One region of the Mesorhizobium sp. M0062 genome, then DNA from elsewhere that is predicted to be linked to it. Evidence: riboswitches for the same ligand, from Rfam matches in the RefSeq annotation. Region 1 holds a riboswitch; each other region holds the start of a gene.
What was found. A riboswitch is a leader RNA that binds a small molecule or an ion and turns the genes downstream of it on or off. The one in region 1 is predicted to bind cobalamin.

Region 1 (3,267 bases):
GTCGAGATCGAGATAGTCGTAACGCAGCGCGATGTTCAGTTCGTCCAGCACGACGAGGCTGATCGAGGGATCGGCGATCAGCTCCAGCGCCTTGGCCCAGGCGGCTTCGGCCGCCGCAATGTCGCGCTTCAGATCCTGCGTCTCCCAGGTGAAACCCTCGCCCATCGTGTGCCAGACGACACGGTCGCCGAACGCCGCGAAGGCGTCCTTTTCGCCGGTGTGCCATTTGCCCTTGATGAACTGGACGACGCCGACGCGCTTGCCATAGCCGAGCATGCGCAGCGCCAGCCCGAAGGCGGCCGTGGTCTTGCCCTTGCCGGGTCCGGTGTTGACGATCAGCAGCCCCTTCTCGACCGTCTTTTCCGCGACCTCGGCGTCCTGCACCGCCTTGCGTTTGGCCATCTTGGCGCGGTGGCGTTCTTCGTCTTTTGCGTCGATATCGGTCATCATTTCACCTTGAGCGGCAGCCCCGCCACCATCAGTAGCACCGTATCGGCAACCGCCGCGACCTGCTGGTTGAGACGGCCGGCGGCATCACGAAACCGGCGTGCGAGCGCATTGTCGGGCACGATGCCTTGCCCGACTTCGTTCGAGACAACGAGCCAGGGCCCGCGCGGCCGCGACAGCATGTCGGCTAGCCGCCGGCATTCCGCCTCGAGATCATGGTCGGAAAGCATATGATTGGTCAGCCACAGCGTCAGGCAATCGACGAGCACCGGCTGGTTGTCGGGCAAGGCTTCGAGCGCTCCGACAAGATCGAGCGGCGCGTCGATGGTCGCCCAGCCTTCGCCGCGCCGCGAGCGATGCAGCGCGATGCGCTCGCGCATCTCATCGTCATAGGCTTCGGCGGTGGCGATATAGGCCCATGGCGGCGGCAACGCCGTCGCCAGGGTTTCGGCATGCGCGCTGTTGCCGGAGCGCCCACCGCCGATGATAAAGGTCAAACTGCGATCAGGCAAAGCTGTCGCGCAGGCTGGTCGCCGAGCCGGTGAAGCGTTCGCGCACCACGCCAATGACGGCGCCGAGCACCAACCAGAACACCAGATTGGTCACCGTCACCGCCACCACGAACTGGTGATGCAGGCCTTCGGGGATCGGCGTCTCGAAACTGTCGGGCTGCGGCGCGCCGACAATATGCGGGGCGACGATCAGAACGACGGCAAGGACGGTCAGCGGCGCCGAGGTGCGGAAGGCGATCAAGGCAAGGCCAATGGCAGTCGCCACAACCGTCGCCACCCACCAGATCTGGCGCTGCATGAGATCGGCCGCCGGCATTGCCGGCAGTTCCGGCGGCAGGCCGAGGCCCGGAGCCAGCGTGAATACGGCAAAGCCGGCCAGACCCCAGAACACCCCCTGGCGCCAGTTGCCGATGCCGCCGGCGAATTCGGAAACGGCCACCAGGACCAGCGCGAAACCGATACCGGTGACGATATTGGCCAGCACGCTGAAGGCGAATCGCTCGAAGCCGTCGGCCGGCGCCCAGCCTTCGTCCTCCGCTGGCGCGGCAGCTTCAGCCGGGGCTGCGCTGCTCACGGCATTTTCCGCCGGCGCGGCGGTGCTCATGGCATTGGTGTCCGCAGCGTTGGCGGCGGGCGCCGCGGCATGCTCATGCTCATGGCCGCCACCAGCCTTTTCGTAGACCTCGGCCTTGAGGATCAGCGGCACGGTGGCGTAGGCCTGCATGCAGGCGAGAGCGACACCCGCCACGAGCCCTGCGATCGCCGCGATGAACACGACGTTGCGAAACAGGTTCATGATGTCAGATCCTCGTCAGTGGCAGGGAAACGCCATCGAATGGCGATAGTCGTGCGCCGCATTGTGGACCGCATCGATATGCGAGAAACCGACAACGCCGACGACGAAAATGCCCAGAAACGCGCTAAGCACGAGCTGCATGAAGCGCGACTGCGAGGAGACGGAAGCGCCGAGGGAGACGGAAGCGGTATTCATATCTTGTCCTTTCGCCCTCCACCCGAGGGCATCGAAGTCAGTTCCCTGTCGCCGGCAGGTCTCCTGGCTCGCGGATCAGCGCCCTTCCCCACCTTCCCGAGGAAAAAATCCTCAGTGGCTTGGAGAGGACTACCGCACACAGTTGCGGGGGCAGCCACGGCATTGGGCAACAAGTCAGCCCTCACCGCATTCCCTCTTGGTCCCTAACGGAACCGACGACATGCATGACTATAGGCTGAAACGGCCGCATCCGGCAAACCAAATTCCGCCGGCCAACAGCGCGAATGCGCCATGCGGCGTTACGGGTTCAACGCGGTGATCCGCTCGGCAACCAGCCGCTGCAGCCGCCACAGATGGCGATCGTGAATGCCGCGCTCTTCAAGGTTTTTCACCGTGTTGTAGAGATAGTCGGCGCCCGACCCCCAGTGCCCGCAGGACGTTGCCAGCCTTTCGACGACCTTGCCCTCGTCGAGCGGCCCTGAATAGGTCAGGCCGTTGCGGTTGATGACGAAGGCCAATGCCCTGAGCGGTCCGGCCTCGCTTGCAAGCTTCAGCATGCGCGGCCGGTAGCTTGTCGGCTTCAGCGTGACTTCGCGCCGGAAAAGCCGGCCCAACTGCCCGCGCCGGTTACTTTCGGTCAGCCGGAAGGCGACGCCCTTGCATTGTCCGCCACGGTCCAGCGCCATCATCAGGCCGGGGCTGTCCTTGGTGCCGCGCCAGCGCGTCATGTTCATGCAAAAGGACCGATGCCAGCCTCGCGCCAGCGCAACGCGGTCCTCGACATAATCTATTTCCGGTTTCCAGATCAGCGATCCATAGCCGAACAGCCATAGCGGTTCGCTATCCGGGAGTTCGACCTGGAATTCATCCAGCAGCGCGTCATAGTCGGCGTCATCGAGATGCATCGCGTCCGGATCCGGCCCGGGGTCCCTGATCTCGCGCCAGCAGCGCGCGACCAGCTCCGGCGTAAGCGACATCTGTCGTGCGGCCAATTTCCGAATCCCCCCAATTTCCGAATGTCCCATGTCCACGACATGATTATGCGCCGCGCCTGCAACCGGCAATGCGGCACTCTGATTGACAAACGATTTGCCGGGGTGTCGGCTGACGCTTCATAGGAAGCCAGCCATGCATCCCAGCCCGAGCGAGCGCGACCCCTATAACGGCCTGAGCCGGGCCGAACCGACGCTACCGTCGTCGGCCTATTGGGATAGCGAGGCTTACCAGCGCGATCTCGACGCCATCTGGCACAAAAGCTGGCTGCTCGTCTGCCGCGAGGCCGACCTCGCCCAGCCGCTGGCGTTCAGGACATTCCGC
Region 2 (3,267 bases), on a different contig from region 1:
CGCCTTCGACACCAGGCCGCTCAAGGGCGAGCCGCCGACGGCGCGCTCTATGATCTTCGTCACGCCCGACGGCGAGCGCTCGATGAACACCTATCTCGGCGCCTGCGTCGAGCTTGGCCCTGAGGATGTCGAGGCCGACAAGGCATCCGGCGCCAAGGTTACCTATTTCGAGGGCTATTTGTGGGATCCGCCGCGCGCCAAGGAGGCGATCCGGCAGACGGCGAAGCTCGCACACGAGGCCGGACGCGAAGTGTCGATGACGTTGTCGGATTCGTTCTGCGTCGACCGCTACCGGGACGAGTTCCTCGAGCTGATGCGCTCGGGCACTGTCGACATCGTCTTTGCCAACAGCCACGAGATCAAGTCGCTCTACCAGACAAAATCCTTCGACGAGGCCCTGGCTCAGATCCGCAAGGACTGCAAGATTGCCGCCGTCACCCGTTCCGAAAAAGGCTCGGTGATCGTGCGCGGCGACGAGACCGTGGTCATCGAGGCGACCGCCATCAAGGAGTTGGTCGACACCACCGGCGCCGGCGACCTCTACGCCGCCGGTTTCCTGCATGGCTACACGCAGGGCCGCAACCTCAAGACCTGCGGCGACCTTGGCTCGCTGGCGGCCGGCCTGGTGATCCAGCAGATCGGCCCAAGGCCAAGGCAGAATTTGCGCCGCGAGGCGGAAGGGGCTGGGTTGCTGTAGATGCGCCGGCAACTAACCAGCCGCCCTACTGACGCGATGACCGCAGTGGCGGAACTGTGTCAAAGCTCGCTGATAGCGACAGCCATTCGCTTCGGAGAACTGACCCATGCTGCTGCCGTGAAGCTCGCTGGAGGAGCGGTGCAAGGCGTGCTTGCCATGACGGCATTCACCGTCATCCAGATCGTCACCAGCATTTTCCAGAAGCTCAGCTTGGGGAAGGCCAGTAAGGTTCCTGAGGTAACGGAGAACTCGCGGCGTCCGTCGGACTTGACTTGCGATCACGTCCCACGATGCCGAATGCGGGCAGCAGACTGAATATTTCACAATGCTAGACAAAGGCGTAAAAGCGCGATCACATAGCGACATAAACATTTCGTTATGCGTCATTGACAAAAGAGCGAACAGCTGTGATTGTCTGCGTGTCGTGGTTCTCGCGTGCGGCGCTGCCGCAGCGGAGCTAAGAGGGAAGCCGGTGCGATGCCGGCGCTGCCCCCGCAACTGTTAGCGGCGAGCCAACCCCAATCATGTCACTGAGGCGAATACCCTCAGGAAGACGGGTAGAGGCTATGACCCCGCGAGCCAGGAGACCTGCCACGCGAATTACGTCCACGGGCGGGGTGTCTCGGTGGCCGCTGCAACCCGGCGTTGATGCCGGCCTGCTAGCGCCTTCCTTGTCACCGACGCCCCAATCATCGGGGTATGACATGACTGTCTCTCAGCAAATTCCTGTAGCAACGCTCGGCATGCCGCGCTTCGGTCGTCGGCGAGAACTGAAATTCGCGCTTGAAAGCTACTGGTCCGGAACATCGTCCGCTGGCGACCTTCTTGCGACGTCGAAGGCGCTCCGAGCCGCTAGCTGGGAAGAGCAGCGCGATCGCGGCGTGTCGAAAATCCCGTCGAACGACTTCTCGCTTTACGACCATGTGCTCGACACCGCAGCCATGGTCGGGGCCGTTCCATCCCGTTACGGCTGGAATAGCGGCGAGGTCCCACTTGACATCTACTTCGCAATGGCGCGCGGCTACCAGGGTCAGACGCAGGATTGTGGACACGCTGGTTACCAGGAGGAGGCTCATGGACCTGGTGTAACCGCGATGGAAATGACCAAGTGGTTTGACACCAACTACCACTACATTGTGCCGGAACTCGATGATGATCAGACGTTCGCCCTCTCGTCATCGAAGCCGGTCGATTACTTCCTCGAGGCTAAAGCTCTCGGCATTCACACACGCCCAGTCATCCTTGGACCCATCACCTTCCTCAAGCTGGCGAAATCGCGTGCCGAAGGGTTCGGTCCCATCGCGCTCCTACCGCGGCTGCTGCCGGTTTACGAGCAGCTTCTGGAGAGGCTGAATCTGTCGGGAGCCGACTGGGTGCAGATCGATGAGCCAGCGCTTGTCCTCGATCTGAACCCGAACGAACGAGCTGCGTTCGAATTCGCCTATGGCCAGCTGTCGAAAGCCGCGCCCGAGCTGAAGATCATGCTGGCTACGTATTTCGGGTCGCTGGGAGACAATCTCGAAACCGCGGTTTCTCTGCCCCTGGCCGGCCTGCATATTGATCTCGTGCGCGCTCCCGAGCAGCTGGAAACGGTGGGTCGGCTCGCTCCGAAGGATCTGGTGCTCTCGCTCGGCTTGATCGATGGCCGCAACGTCTGGCGTGCGAACCTGCCCGCCATTCTCGACCGCATCAAACCGATCGTCGCCGGCTGGCCCTTGGACCGCGTCGAAATCGCGCCTTCTTGCTCGATGCTGCATGTGCCGATTGACCTGCGCATGGAGACGGAACTCGAGGCCGACATCAGGTCGTGGCTCGCCTTCGCGGCCCAGAAGACCGACGAGCTGGTCTTGCTGGCCCGGGCCCTTTCCAAAGGCAGGGATGCGGTGGCAGCCGCGTTGAAAGCTTCTGCCGAGGCTGCCGCCACTCGCTTGACGTCCACGAAGATCCATGACCCGCTTGTTGAGGGGCGGATCGCCAGCATTGACCATAGCATGAAACGACGAGAGAGCGCTTTTGGCGAGCGCTCCAGAGTCCAGGCCGGCACGCTCGGGCTGCCGCCGTTCCCGACGACGACAATCGGGTCCTTCCCGCAGACGCCGCAGGTACGCCGCGCGCGGTCCGCTCATGCGAAGGGCCAGCTCAGTTATGTCGACTACGAGATTTTCCTGAAGAAGGAGATCGAGTCAGCAATTCGTTGGCAGGAAGAGATCGGGCTGGACGTGCTGGTGCACGGTGAGTTCGAACGAAACGATATGGTACAGCATTTCGGCGAGCAGCTGTCCGGCTTCGCCTTCACTCAGCATGCCTGGGTGCAAAGCTATGGGTCGCGCTACGTGCGTCCCCCCATCATCTTCGGGGACGTATCGAGGCGCAATCCGATGACGGTGCGCTGGTGGCAATTCGCCCAGTCGCTTACGGAAAAGCCTGTGAAGGGAATGCTCACAGGCCCAGTGACCATTCTCAACTGGTCCTTTGTTCGAGACGACGTACCCCGCTCCGAAGCCTGCCGCCAGATCGCGCTCGCCATCCGCGACGAAGTGACGGATCTCGAAAGGTCCGGCGCAAGGATG
Region 3 (3,267 bases), on a different contig from region 1:
ACGCCGGCGTCAGCAAAGGGTGCGGCAGTCAGCTTCGGCGTGCGGCCGGAGGATCTGTCGGCCGCCACCGGCGCGGAATATCTTTTCGAGGGCGTGGTGGACTATGTCGAGCAACTCGGCGAGGTGCAGCTTGTCTATGTCGATATCGGCCGCGCTGACCTGCCGTTGGTGACCAAGCTGCCCGGCAATGTCGAGGTCAAGCGCGGGGCAAAGCTGCGACTGACCGCGGATGCCGGGGACCTGCACATCTTCGACGCCGATGGGCACTCCTTCTCGCTCAAGCCGGTGGAAGTGAAGGCGGCTTGAGATAGCTGCGTCGTACAGGCATGAAAAAAGAGCGGCGGGCCAGGCCCGCCGCTCTTTTTTTAAGCTTCGGCTGTTAGTTGTTGCCGAACCGATCCCTGTCGCTGCTCTGAGGAACGAACTTCTGTTGGTCGTTCGACGAGTTCAGCAGCTTGTAGACCGCCGAGTTGGTGCCGGTCGACGAAGTGCGGGTGGTGTCGACGGCAGCGGCCGGCTGGTTGGCGCCATTGGAGCCATAATTGTCGCTGCCGGCAAAGGCAGCGCTCGAAACAGCCAGAACGGCTGCGGTGGCAAGAACGATCTTCTTCATTTTAGTCTCCTGAATTTTTCTGATGCCGCCAGCTGCAGCGGATAAGCCCGCCACGTGCTGGAAACCGGCTTTTAGCGGCCGAAAAGGTTACGGTCGGCACCGTGGGCAGGCGCCTGCTCGGCTGGAGCCGACTTCTCAACCGAAGCCGTATGGCCACTATCGGTCGACGTAATCGCAGGCTGGTTGGCGCCGTTCGAACCGTAGTTGTCGCTGCCGGCGAAAGCGCTGCCGGAGATGGCCAAAACGGCGGCGGCAGCAAGGATGATCTTTTTCATTTCAATACTCCTGAATTTTTTGGGATCCCGAGAGCGACGGGTTAGCCGCCCTTCTTTGGTCGGGATCAGCGATTGCCGTAGAGGTCGCGGTCGGCGCCCTGAACGACAGGCTGCTTGTCAGCGTGCGCCGGCTTCTGAATGGAAGCCGTATACGAGCTGTCGACCGAGACGGCTGGCTGGTTCGCACCATTGGAACCGTAATTGTCGCTACCGGCGAAGGCGCTGCCGGTGATCGCCAAAACGGCTGCGGCAGTGAGGATGATCTTTTTCATTTTTAGTACTCCAGTTTGTCTGTCCGTCTAGCGGCGTGTCTTGGGAGCAATTCGCGTCGTTCGGACAGCCCCGATGTGGGAAAGCCATAGGCTGGTTTCCAATCACGAAGTTGTTCCGTGTGGACCACGGTCCTGCACCTTGAAATTGTGCCAGGAAGTTCCTCTATGGTCATTTATCGCATTGTTTTCAGTTGCTTATGTCGAACCGAGTGGTTCGCTCCGGTGTCGGTTTCCGGGCCGTCGTTCACACGGTCCTGCACGCATTGTCAACAGAAACGAACCGTTCGGTTCGATTAGAGATTGCTAATAGTAACTTTTCGATACCGTTGAGCCCTTTTTGCCCCCGATCGAACTGGATCCGCAGCGATTCGAAACGGCGATGATGGCGTCGCAAGAAACGTCTCAGCTCTTTGACCGGCGGCGGGGAGCGTATGCCGCGCGTGTCGCGCCGCATGGATACGATGTCGCTTTCATGCCGACGTCGCGATCGCTGCCGTGATTAGATGATCGCATCTCAGGTGCCGCTTCGTGACGACGCAGCGGAGAATTGGGAAGCCGGTCAGAATCCGGCGCTGCCCCCGCAACGGTGGTGGAGTTGAAGTCGCAACGGGAGACCACTGGGCAAGAGCCTGGGAAGGTGTCGCGATGGTCCGCAAGGACAACTCCAGAGCCCGGAAACCAGCCCGAGATGCATAGACTCGACTGATCGCGGTGGGCGGTCAAGAGGTGGATAGTGCATGTCCGGCGCCGCGCCGGCCTGCGTCCGATCCTTCCTCCATCACCACCAAGTTCAGTCCTTAAACCACGAGGACAGAACTATGGATACGCGCAACGACATGCTGAGGCTCCTGAACGGCCGCAAGCAAGGCTTTTCGCTGGAACAGCCCTTCTACACCGACCCGGACTATTTCAAGCTCGACATGGAGCTTATCTGGTATCGCGACTGGCTGTTCATCGGCCATGATTGCGAACTGCCGAAGCCCGGCAGCTATATCACCGTGCAGATCGGCGATTATCCGGTGGTGCTGGTCCGCGACCAGAAGGGCAACATCAACGCCTTTCACAATTCCTGCCGCCATCGCGGCAGCCGTGTCTGCAACACTGAGAAGGGCATGGCGGCAAAGCTTGTCTGCCCCTATCACCAGTGGACCTACGAGCTTGACGGCCGGCTGCTGTTTGCCCGCCAGATGGCCGACGGTTTCGACAAGAGCCAGTTCGGCCTGAAGCCCGTCGCCTGCGAGAGCGTCGGCGGCTACATCTTCATCTGCCTGGCGAAAGAACCTGCCGACTTTGCGCCGATGCGCGCCATGATAGAGCCCTACCTCAAGCCGCACCGGCTGAATGAAGCCAAGGTCGCCTTCGAGAGCACCATCATCGAGAAGGGCAACTGGAAGCTGGTCTGGGAAAACAACCGCGAATGCTATCACTGCGCCGGCAATCATCCAGAGCTGTGCAAGACATTCCCCGAAGCGCCGACGGTGACCGGCGTGCAGGGCGCCGACAGCGATCCGGAGATGCTGGCGCACTGGGCGAAATGCGAGGCGGCGGGCCTGCCGAGCAAGTTCCGCATCGATCCGGCCGGGCAATACCGCGCCACCCGCGCGCCGCTGCTGCGCGATGCCGTCAGCTACACGATGTCGGGAAAGCGCGCGGTGACGAAGAACCTGTCCGACACTGTTGCCGCCGACCGCATCGGCACCTTGATGCACTACCACTATCCGACGACTTGGAACCACATACTGATCGACCATGCGGTCACCTTCCGGGTGCTGCCGATCAGCACCACGCAAACCGCGGTGACGACCAAGTGGCTGGTGCACAAGGATGCGGTCGAGGGGGTCGACTACAACCTTGAGGAGCTCACCCATGTCTGGACCGAGACCAACGACCAGGACCGCCGCATCGTCGAGGAAAACGCCTTCGGCATCCTGTCTCCGGCCTATGAGCCCGGCCCCTATTCGGAGCTGCACGAGGGCGGCGTGATCCAGTTCGTCGAATGGTACGCGGCCTTCATCGGCCCGCGCCTTGCCGAAGGTGGCAGGCCGGCGCTGCGCAGCGTCGCGTGAGCTGGAGCAGGCGAAGAAGGACCGGAGGATGAATGCGATGA

Region 2: linked by a shared signal. The riboswitch ahead of metE (5-methyltetrahydropteroyltriglutamate--homocysteine S-methyltransferase) and the one ahead of NKJ64_RS19090 (CbtB domain-containing protein) in region 1 are both predicted to bind cobalamin.
Region 3: linked by a shared signal. The riboswitch ahead of NKJ64_RS01575 (aromatic ring-hydroxylating oxygenase subunit alpha) and the one ahead of NKJ64_RS19090 (CbtB domain-containing protein) in region 1 are both predicted to bind cobalamin.

Annotation. Positions count from the first base shown of each region.
Region 1 is NZ_JAMYUO010000015.1:141,338-144,604, reverse strand. Features, by position in the region: gene cobO (cob(I)yrinic acid a,c-diamide adenosyltransferase) at 1-447, opposite strand, end outside; gene cobU (bifunctional adenosylcobinamide kinase/adenosylcobinamide-phosphate guanylyltransferase) at 447-959, opposite strand; gene NKJ64_RS19095 (CbtA family protein) at 952-1,755, opposite strand; gene NKJ64_RS19090 (CbtB domain-containing protein) at 1,771-1,950, opposite strand; cobalamin riboswitch at 1,987-2,182, opposite strand; gene NKJ64_RS19085 (gamma-glutamylcyclotransferase) at 2,250-2,942, opposite strand; gene NKJ64_RS19080 (aromatic ring-hydroxylating oxygenase subunit alpha) at 3,079-3,267, shown strand, end outside.
Region 2 is NZ_JAMYUO010000040.1:26,118-29,384, reverse strand. Features, by position in the region: gene NKJ64_RS29130 (adenosine kinase) at 1-697, shown strand, start outside; cobalamin riboswitch at 1,106-1,307, shown strand; gene metE (5-methyltetrahydropteroyltriglutamate--homocysteine S-methyltransferase) at 1,402-3,267, shown strand, end outside.
Region 3 is NZ_JAMYUO010000001.1:343,178-346,444, reverse strand. Features, by position in the region: gene NKJ64_RS01595 (ABC transporter ATP-binding protein) at 1-306, shown strand, start outside; gene NKJ64_RS01590 (DUF680 domain-containing protein) at 380-613, opposite strand; gene NKJ64_RS01585 (DUF680 domain-containing protein) at 685-888, opposite strand; gene NKJ64_RS01580 (DUF680 domain-containing protein) at 954-1,160, opposite strand; cobalamin riboswitch at 1,660-1,861, shown strand; gene NKJ64_RS01575 (aromatic ring-hydroxylating oxygenase subunit alpha) at 1,979-3,226, shown strand; gene NKJ64_RS01570 (FAD-binding oxidoreductase) at 3,264-3,267, shown strand, end outside.